3 regions of the Rhodococcus sp. 2G genome follow, and region 3 is predicted to be linked to each of the others. Evidence: riboswitches for the same ligand, from Rfam matches in the RefSeq annotation. Region 3 holds a riboswitch; each other region holds the start of a gene.
The links. A riboswitch is a leader RNA that binds a small molecule or an ion and turns the genes downstream of it on or off. The one in region 3 is predicted to bind thiamine pyrophosphate.
Positions count from the first base shown of each region.

Region 1 (3,273 bases), 2.4 Mb from region 3:
ACGCATGCTGCTCGACACCGCGAACGTGCTCGGAGCGAGCGGCCCCACCGGATGGTGGCGCGACCGCCCCGGCGCGACGAGCGCCCTGCTCGCCGACCTCGCCGCGGTCCTGCCCCGCACCGTCGAAATTCCCGACGGGACGTTCGGCTGGGTCCCCCGCGTCGAAGCGGTCCTCGAAGGGCATGCCCGCGACGCGACGATCGACGACGTCCGGATCCCGGTGCACAGCGCGGACGGCAGCGGCGACGACGAGCTGGCACGGCTCGCCTCCACCACGGCCGTGGTCGACCCCGGGGTGACGGTCGTGGTCACCGCGGATCGCGGCCTGCGCGCGCGGTTGCCCAGGGGCACGATCTCGATGTCGCCCTCGGCCGTGCTGGGCTGGCTGTAACGCCTCAGGTCGGGAGTGCGGCCTTCAGCGCCGCCGCGGCTGCCCGCGGATCGGATGCCTTCGTGATCGCCCGGACCACCGCGACCCGCGTGGCACCGGCGTCGAGCACCTCGGGGAGCCGCTCGAGATCGATGCCGCCGATCGCGAACCACGGCCGTGCCGGCTGCGACTGCGCGACCTCGCGCGTCACCTCCAGCCCCGCTGCGGTCCGTCCCGGCTTGGTCGGTGTGTCCCACACCGGCCCGGATGCGAAGTAGTCGACGCCCGCCTCGATGTCGGCGAGCGCAGCCTGCGCGCGGCTCGACGTCGAGCGGCCGATGACGATCTCGTCGCCGAGGATCTGCCGCGCGTGCCGCACCGGCAGGTCGCCCTGACCGAGATGCAGGATGTCGGCGCCCGACGCGAGCGCGATGTCGGCGCGGTCGTTCACGGCCAGGAGCGCACCGTGGCGTGCACACGCCTCGCCGATGATCTCGAGGGCGGCGAGTTCCTCGCGTGCCTCGAGGCGTCCGAACTTCTTCTCGCCGGCCGAGTCCTTGTCGCGCAACTGGACGATGTCGACCCCACCGGCGAGGGCCTCCTCGACGAACCGTGCGAGGTCGCCGGTGTCCCGGCGAGCGTCGGTGCACAGATACAACCGGGCGGTCGCGAGGCGGCCGCGCGGGTCGGGATGGTTGCCGCGATAGGTGGTCACGACCAAGACGGTAGCCTCTAAGCAGAAAGTGACGACACGGGAGTCCCGAGGTTCGCGGGGCTGAGAGGGGGCCTGCCGGCCCCGACCGTTATGACCTGACCCGGATCATGCCGGCGCAGGGAGTGAGGTGGACCAATGGCAACTGTGGCCGTCGTGGGTGGCGGAGTGATCGGGCTGTCGATCGCATGGCGCGCGGCCCGCTCGGGGCACATCGTGACCGTGCACGACCCGAATCCCGGCAGTGGCGCCTCGTGGGTGGCCGGCGGGATGCTGGCCCCGCTGTCCGAGGGCTGGCCCGGTGAGGACCACGTGCTGTCCCTGGGTGCGGCCTCGCTCGACCGCTGGCCCGGATTCGCGGATGCACTGCGCGCGGAGACCGGCGTCGACGTGTTCACCGCCGAGGAGTCGCTGACTGTCGCGCTCGACGCGGCGGACGCGGCCGACTTGCGGACCGTCGCCGAATGGGTCGGGGAGCGGGGGCACGAGATGCGTCTGCTCTCCCGTGCGGAGATCCGGGAGTTCGAACCGTCGCTCGGCCCGAAGGTGCGTCTCGGACTGCTCGCGCCCACCGAGTCGTCGGTCGACAACCGTACGCTCGTCGACGCCCTGCGCGTCGCGGCCACCGCGGCCGGGGTGCGTTTCTCCGACGCCGCCGTCCACGATCTCGCCGACCTTCCCGACGATCAGGTGGTGCTCGCCGCCGGCTCGGCGTCGGCGCGACTGTGGCCGGGCCTTCCGGTCCGTCCGGTCAAGGGCGAGATCCTGCGCCTGCGGGTGCGGCCGGGCGCGACTCCGCCGCCGCAGCGCACCGTGCGCGCGAGTGTCCACGGACGCCCCGCCTATCTGGTGCCCCGCCACGACGGCCTCGTCGTGGGCGCCACACAGTACGAGGCGTCCGACACACAGGTCACGGTGGCCGGGGTGCGCGATCTGATCGCCGACGCCGAGAAGATCTTTCCTGCGCTCGGCGAGTACGAACTGTTCGAGGCGAGTGCGGGCCTGCGCCCGATGACCCCCGACAACCTGCCGCTGATCGGCCGGCTCTCCGATCGTGTCGTCGCCGCGACCGGCCACGGCCGCAACGGTGTGCTGCTCACGCCGCTCACCGTCGACGCGGTGCTCGCCGAACTCGGTGGGCGGTCGCTGGCCGACGCGCAGTACGCCTGTCCTGGACGAATTACGGAAGCGAGTGTGGGATGACGAACGTATCCGTGGGCATCACCGTCAACGGTGAGGACAAGTACTACGACGCGGCCCCGACCGTGTCACAACTGCTGAACGAGCTCGGTCTGCCCGAGAAGGGCATCGCGGTCGCCGTCGACGGTGTCGTGTGCCCGCGTGGCCGCTGGTCGGAGCCGGTCACGCGCGGAGCGAGCATCGAGATCCTCACGGCGGTCCAGGGTGGCTGACACACACGATCCCGGCGCCGACCTGCCGCAGCTCACCATCGCCGGCCGCACCTTCGGATCGCGGCTGATCACCGGCACCGGTGGCGCGGCGAACCTGGCCGTGCTCGAGGAGGCACTCGTCGCGTCGGGCACCGAACTGACCACCGTCGCGATGCGCCGTGTCGACGCGGCCTCCGGAACCGGTGTCCTCGACCTGCTGCGCCGCCTCGGCATCGAACCGCTGCCGAACACTGCCGGGTGCCGCGGCGCGAAGGAAGCCGTGCTGACCGCGCAGCTCGGGCGGGAGGCGCTGGAGACCGACTGGGTGAAACTCGAGGTCATCGCCGACGAACGGACGCTGCTGCCCGACGCCATCGAACTCGTCTCCGCGGCCGAACAACTCGTCGACGACGGCTTCGTCGTCCTGCCGTACACGACCGACGATCCCGTCCTCGCGCGGCGCCTCGAGGACGTCGGTTGTGCCGCGGTGATGCCGCTCGGCTCGCCGATCGGGACCGGCCTCGGTATCTCGAACCCGCACCACATCGAGATGATCGTCGAGGCTGCGGGTGTGCCGGTGATCCTCGACGCGGGAATCGGAACCGCCTCCGACGCGGCGCTCGCGATGGAACTCGGTTGCGACGCCGTGCTGCTCGCGACCGCCGTCACCCGCGCGAAGGATCCGGCGCTGATGGCGTCGGCGATGCGTCACGCCGTCGAAGCGGGATTCCGTGCCCGGCACGCCGGCCGGATCCCGAAACGCTTCTGGGCCCAGGCATCTTCGCCGATGGAGCCGTGAC
Region 1 covers NZ_CP018063.1:3,265,805-3,269,077, reverse strand. The annotation lists gene BO226_RS15390 (NUDIX hydrolase) at 1-391, shown strand, start outside; gene thiE (thiamine phosphate synthase) at 396-1,085, opposite strand; TPP riboswitch at 1,112-1,224, shown strand; gene thiO (glycine oxidase ThiO) at 1,221-2,285, shown strand; gene thiS (sulfur carrier protein ThiS) at 2,282-2,494, shown strand; gene BO226_RS15370 (thiazole synthase) at 2,487-3,272, shown strand.
Region 1: it holds a riboswitch for thiamine pyrophosphate, as region 3 does, so the genes downstream of both, thiO (glycine oxidase ThiO) here and BO226_RS01940 (ABC transporter substrate-binding protein) in region 3, are expected to answer to the same signal.

Region 2 (3,273 bases), 1.0 Mb from region 3:
GACAGAGCGAACTGATCCCGCCACCGAAACTCGAAACGCGCCTTCGACAACGCGTCGTCACGCTCGACGGCACCGGGATGGCCCTTGGCGATGTCGGCGGCATGAGCGGCGATCTTGTACGTGATGACCCCGGTCTTCACGTCGTCCCGATTCGGCAGTCCCAGATGCTCCTTCGGGGTGACGTAACACAGCATCGCGGTGCCATGGCGGGCGATCTCGGTGGCCCCGATCGCGGAGGTGATGTGGTCGTAGCCCGGAGCAATGTCGGTCACCAGCGGCCCCAGGGTGTAGAAAGGCGCTCCATGACATAACTTCTGTTGACGCTCCACATTTTCCCGCACCCGATGGATCGGGATGTGGCCAGGGCCTTCGACCATCACCTGAACGTCGTGAGCCCAGGCACGGGTGGTCAGTTCGGCAAGAGTGTCCAGTTCGGCGTACTGCGCGGCGTCGTTGGCGTCGGCGATCGACCCCGGTCGCAGCCCGTCCCCGAGGGAAAATGCCACGTCGTAGCGGGCGAAGATCTCACACAGTTCGTCGAAGTGGGTGTAGAGAAAATTTTCCTCGTGATGGGCGAGGCACCAACCGGCCATGATCGACCCACCTCGGGAGACGATGCCGGTGAGCCGCTCGGCCGTGAGCGGTACGTAGCGCAGCAGCACTCCGGCGTGGATGGTCATGTAGTCCACACCCTGCTCACACTGCTCGATCACGGTGTCGCGGAAGATCTCCCACGTCAGCGCATCGGCCTGGCCGGCGACCTTCTCCAGAGCCTGGTAGATCGGCACCGTGCCGATCGGCACCGGGGAGTTGCGAATGATCCATTCTCGGGTGGTGTGGATATCTTCGCCGGTGGACAGGTCCATCACAGTGTCCGCGCCCCAACGGGTGGCCCAGCGCATCTTGTCGACTTCGTCGACGATGGAGCTGGTCACCGCTGAGTTGCCGATGTTGGCATTGATCTTCACCAGGAAGGACTTGCCGATGATCATCGGCTCGGACTCGGGGTGGTTGACGTTGGCGGGGATGATCGCCCGACCCGCCGCCACCTCCGAGCGCACCAGTTCCACGTCGCAGTTCTCCCGCAGCGCCACGAACCGCATTTCCTGGGTGATGATCCCCGCCCGGGCATAGTGCATCTGCGTGACCGTCCGGCCTGTCTTCGCTCGCACCGGGACAGGTCGGGGCCCCTTCCACTCCTGGGACGCCTCTCCACGCCGCACAGCCGAGCGGCCATCGTCGAGCAGATCCCGTTCTCGCCCCGGGTAGTGCTCGACGTCGCCGCGAGCAGCAATCCAGTCGGAGCGCGTCGGCGGGAGCCCGACCAGCGGATCGCTACCGGGACCTGCAGTGCGGTAGACCTGCAGCGGCGGGTTCGGCACCCCGCCGGGAGAGTCGTTCAAGCGGATCTCTGTGACAGGTACACGCAGGTCGTGTTCCTCGTCGTGGACATAGCTCAGGGCATGCGAATTGGATGCACTCATCGGAATCGTTCCTACTTCCTTCGCCGGCATTACCCGGGCAGGTTCGACGGTCGCAGGCTGCCTCAGCCCGATCTCAGCCCCTGCAATGGGGCTCCCGTGGGGACGTCACAGACCCTAACACCCGACTCGTCTCGCTGCAGATGTAGCTGGTCCGGTCGTCGGAGCGGTGCGAAGTCGGCCCGTCCTGTACGCCCGGATACACCGATTCGGTTGGGGTGGCGAGCGGGTCGTAACGACGAAATGCCCTGCCGTAGTGGAAGAATCGATCTTGTCTAGGGATCAGTTCACACCACACCGGAGGGCATCTCGCAGATGCAACTATCTCACACCCGGCCCGTCGCCGCGGCGAGGTTCGACGACCCGAATCTGATGTCGACCGCGGGGCTGGTCCCGGTGATGGCGTTGGCGCAGGCCAGCGGCCTGCTCACCCTGGCCGATCAGCACCTGAGCGTGCCGACCGACAAAGGTGCCAACGCCGGCTACAAGGTCGGGTCCCTGATCGGTGGGATGGTCGCCGGCGCCGACAGCATCGCCGACCTGGCACTGTTGCGGCACGGGGCGATGGAGACCGTCTTCGACCGCCCCTATGCACCGTCGACCCTGGGATCGTTTCTTCGCCAGTTCAGCTTCGGACACGTCCGGCAACTCGACGCCGTCGCCTCGCGGTTCCTGGGCAACCTCGCCGAGAAGACCCCACTGGTCCCCGGCATCGACACCGGGCGAGTCCTGGTCGATATCGACGATTCGATCATCGAGGTCCACGGCCACGGCAAACAAGGCTCCGGCTACGGCTACTCCGGCGTGCGCGGACTCAACGCCCTCATCGCCACCGTCACCACCGAGACCGCTGCTCCGGTGATCGTCGGCCAACGCCTGCGCCGAGGAGCGTGCGGCTCCGCACGCGGGGCCGCCCGGATGGTCTCCGATGCGCTGGCCACCGTCGACCGGCTGCGTTCCCAGGCCGGCGGGGCGGACGGCCACGGCGCGTCGAAGCCCCTGGTCCGCGGCGACTCCGCTTTCTACGGCTATCCCACCATCGGGGCCGCGCTCCGCGCCGGCGCCGATGTCTCGGTGACCGTGCGCCTGACCTCCACCATCAAACGTGCGATCGCCTCCATCGGCGACGACGAGTCCTCGTGGACGCCGATCCAGTACACCGACGCCCTCTACGACGAGGGCACCGACACCTGGATCTCGCGGGCGGAGGTCGCCGAGATCCCGTTCACGGCGTTCGCCTCCCAGAAGAAGGCCCACCACGTTGCGGGACGGTTGGTCGTGCGGCGTATCCCCGACCTGCGACCGAAGAAAGACCAAGGTCAGGGCACGTTGTTCGACATCTGGCGGTTCCACGCGTTCTTCACCACCACCGACCCCGACGACCTCGATACCGTCGCCGCCGACAAGACTCACCGCCAGCACGCCATCATCGAGCAGGTGCACGCGGACCTGAAGAACTCCGCACTCGCCCATCTACCGTCGAACTCGTTTCCGGCGAACGCCGCGTGGCTCGTCTGCGCGGTGATGGCGTTCAACCTCACCCGCGCCGCCGGGACCCTCACCAGCGATCCCAAACTGACGAAAGCGACGACCGGCACCCTCCGCCGCACCATTGTCTCGGTCCCCGCCCGCGTCGCCTCCTCGGCGAGACGGTTGACGCTGCACCTCCCGCAGAACTGGCCGTGGGAAACAGCGTGGCACAACTTGTTCGACAACACCTTCGGTCGCGCACACCCGATCGTCGCCTAACGCCCAGGACATCTGCCCACCCTCAACGCGAAAGCCCCAGTGG
Region 2 covers NZ_CP018063.1:4,624,868-4,628,140, reverse strand. The annotation lists gene thiC (phosphomethylpyrimidine synthase ThiC) at 1-1,484, opposite strand, end outside; TPP riboswitch at 1,483-1,592, opposite strand; gene BO226_RS21985 (IS1380 family transposase) at 1,797-3,230, shown strand.
Region 2: it holds a riboswitch for thiamine pyrophosphate, as region 3 does, so the genes downstream of both, thiC (phosphomethylpyrimidine synthase ThiC) here and BO226_RS01940 (ABC transporter substrate-binding protein) in region 3, are expected to answer to the same signal.

Region 3 (3,273 bases):
CGGTAGCAGTCCGAAACCGAACCAGATGATCATCAACGGCGCGATCGCGATGATCGGCAGGGTCTGCGACACCACGAACAACGGCACGAGGGCCCGCCGCAACCAAGGCGAGAAGTCTACGACGATCGCGAGGGCCCACGCCAGTGCCAGCGACACGGCGAACCCGACCATCGTGACCTGCAGAGTGGACCAGGCGTGCCCGGCGATGTCGACGCGATGAGACCACCCCTGCGTGAGAACGCGTGCGGGGGAGGGCAACACCTGCGGGCGGACACCGCTCACCACGACGTACGACTGCCAGATCGCGACCAGAGCCCCGGCGATGAGCAGCGCGGGAAGGAGCCGACGTGCGCGGCCGATGCTATCGGTCTTCGAGGTAGTCATCGGTGACATAGGTCGACCAGTCCGGCTCGGTCGTCAACGGGCTGCCGTCGGGTCCGGACAGCACGCCGTTCTCGTACAGGAACCGGGCATAGCCCGACCATTTCCCGGCGTCGAGGACTCCGACGGCGCCGGAGGCGTCACGCATGTACTCGGCGGCGAGCATGCGCTGGCTCTCGTAGACGAGTTCCTCGTCGGGGAAGGCCCCGGGGTTCGCCTCGAGCAGAGCCCGGGCTCCACGATCGGGGTCGTCGGCGGCGATCCGGTAACCCTGGTGCAGCGCCTGCACGAAAGCGCGTGCCTGCTCCGGGTTCTCCGTCATCCAGTCCTCGTTGCCGTCGACGACGATCGCGTACGCGTCGGGGAAGCCGTAGTCGGTGAAGCCGAAGTACCGCATGGGCAGGCCGCGGTGCTCGGCCTCGAGACCCTCCCATGCCAGGTACGACACGGTGAAGTCGGCGGTCGACGAGTAGACGGCCTCGTACGACGACGTCCCGAGCGTCACGTTCTCGAACTCACCGCGACCACCGTCGTTGCGGATCACTTCGGCGAGCATCTCGTCCTCACCGGGGTTGGCGAAGCCCGCGAAGGTCTTGCCGTCGAGATCCGCCGGCCGCGTGATCTCGGCGTTGTCGGCCCGCACGGCGATCCCCGTCGCCCAGTGCTGCAGCGGTGCGAGGACCGCGACGGTCCGGGACCCGGCGGCTCTGGCGATGGTCGATGTGGCGTGCGTGGAGATTCCGAACTCGGCGCTACCCGCGTCGACGAGGGTGTCGGGGGTCGCGTTGTTGTACGGCAGGATCTCGACGTCGAGACCCGCATCGGCGAACAGACCTTCCTGCTGCGCCACGTACAGGCCGGTGTGATTGGTGTTGGGCGTCCAGTCCAACGCGAATCGGATGGTGTCGCTCCCGGAATCGGACGAGCACCCGACGACCGCGGAGAGTGCGGCGACGAGGGTGAGCAGTCCGGCGAGAGTCCGCCGCGCCTTCACTGCGCGGGCAGGGGACGGATCGATGTGGGTACAGGCGTGGTCATGTCGGGACATCCCTTCGTCAGCATTACCTGGTCAGGTTCGACGGGTGTGATCTCAGCCCCGCTCGTGCGGAGCACCCCGTGTCACGGGCGACCCTAGCACCATGCCCTCCTGGGGCCGCCGGGACGGGAGCAGAACGGAAGATGTGACCCGAAGTTACGGAAATGCCCAGGTCAGGATGTCACCCTCACATTTCACCCGCAACGGAAGGATCGAAGATCCCGACTCTTCGAGTGATGGTCCCTGCCACTTCCCCCGAACGGCAGGGACCGTCGCTCTGCGCATGTCTCTCCCTTGCGCGGACGATGAAGGGCCGTCGGTGAACTCCGACGGGTCCGTTCTTCTGTTGTTTCCGTAGACCCGACTCCCGCAACGGTGTTCAATACGCACGAACCGATCGGGGGATGGGATGCGCGCAATGATGGGCGCCGCGATGGCTGCGGCGGTGATGGGAAGTGTCCTGACGGCATCGGTGGTGTCGGCGGAGACGAGCGGACGCACCGAAATGCCGTATGACTCGTCGGCGCCGCTGGCCGGCGAGGTGCTCGGGTCCGTAGTGTCGATACCCGCGCCGCTGCCGGCGGAAGCGGGACTGCGACCCGCCGCGTGCGACCGGTTGTCGTATCTGCGGTGGCGGTCGGCCGACGGACCGGAGAGTTCGGCCGACGCCGACCGGATCCTCGTCGCCCAGCCCGGGATCTTCGAGGGAGCGGGCGCGTTCGAGAGCATCGCGCGCAACACCGTCGTCGCGGCCGCGGCCCGTGGTGCCCACGTCGAGTTCTGGGCACTCGACCGGCGATCGAACTGCCTCGAGGACCACACCGGTACCCGGGCGGCACTGCGGACGGGTTCGCTCGACACCGCGACCGACTACTACTTCCGCGGTGCCGAAGTGGACGGGCGACGATTCGCCGGCCACGCGAGCGGCGCCGACGTCGCGTGGCTCTCGCATGTCGGCATCGAGCAGACGCTGCGCGACCAGTACGACCTGCTGCGTCACGAACTCTCCGACCCGGAACTGCGGAAACGGAAAGTGTTGTGCGGCGGACATTCTCTCGGTGGTTTCATCACCGGCTACTTCGCGGAATGGGACTTCGACGGAGATCCCGCCACCACGGGCGACGCCGGTTACAACCAGTGCGGCGGGTACTTTGCGCTCGATACGGTGATCGAGGCGGGAGCGCCCTCCCCCGGGCAGAGTGCCCTCCCGGATCTGCCCGAAGCGGTCTGGGCGCCAGTCGATGCGTTCTTCGGCTCCATCTCGACGGCATCGCCGGTGCTGGCACTTCCCACGGTCATCAATCCCGAGACGACGAATCTGCTCGCACTCACCGGACTCGCCGCGCGACTGGACCCGGACAGCACCGACGGCATTGTCCCGCGCATGCCCGACAACCCGAACATCGACTGGACGTTGCGCACTCTGTTGTCGGGGGACTACGCGATGTTCGCGACGGGCGACCCGGATGTGCGGACGTTGAACGCGACCAACGAGGCGGTGCTCGGCGCGATCCTCGACGACAATTCGCAACCGCTGGGGTTCCTGCAGGTGAGCGTCGGATTCATTACCGGGGCGCCCGTGCGCGACAAGCTGTTTCCTGTTCCCGCCACGCCGGAGGTGCTCGGGTCGGGATTCTTCGGCGATGCGCTCAAGGCGTCGCCGGCGGTGTTCGCGGATCCGGGAGTCGTCTACCGGTGGCTCGACTACGACGAGGTGGGCACTGGGGCGTCGTCACCCGACGAGGCGCGGTACACCGATCGGGGGAGCGAGGTGACGTCGATCGCGGAGCTGGCGCGGAATCTGTCGGAGCCACCACTGGATTTCACCGAGTGGTACTTCCCGTCGAGGCTTCCGT
Region 3 covers NZ_CP018063.1:389,628-392,900, forward strand. The annotation lists gene BO226_RS01935 (ABC transporter permease) at 1-384, opposite strand, end outside; gene BO226_RS01940 (ABC transporter substrate-binding protein) at 362-1,429, opposite strand; TPP riboswitch at 1,412-1,508, opposite strand; gene BO226_RS01945 (hypothetical protein) at 1,827-3,273, shown strand, end outside.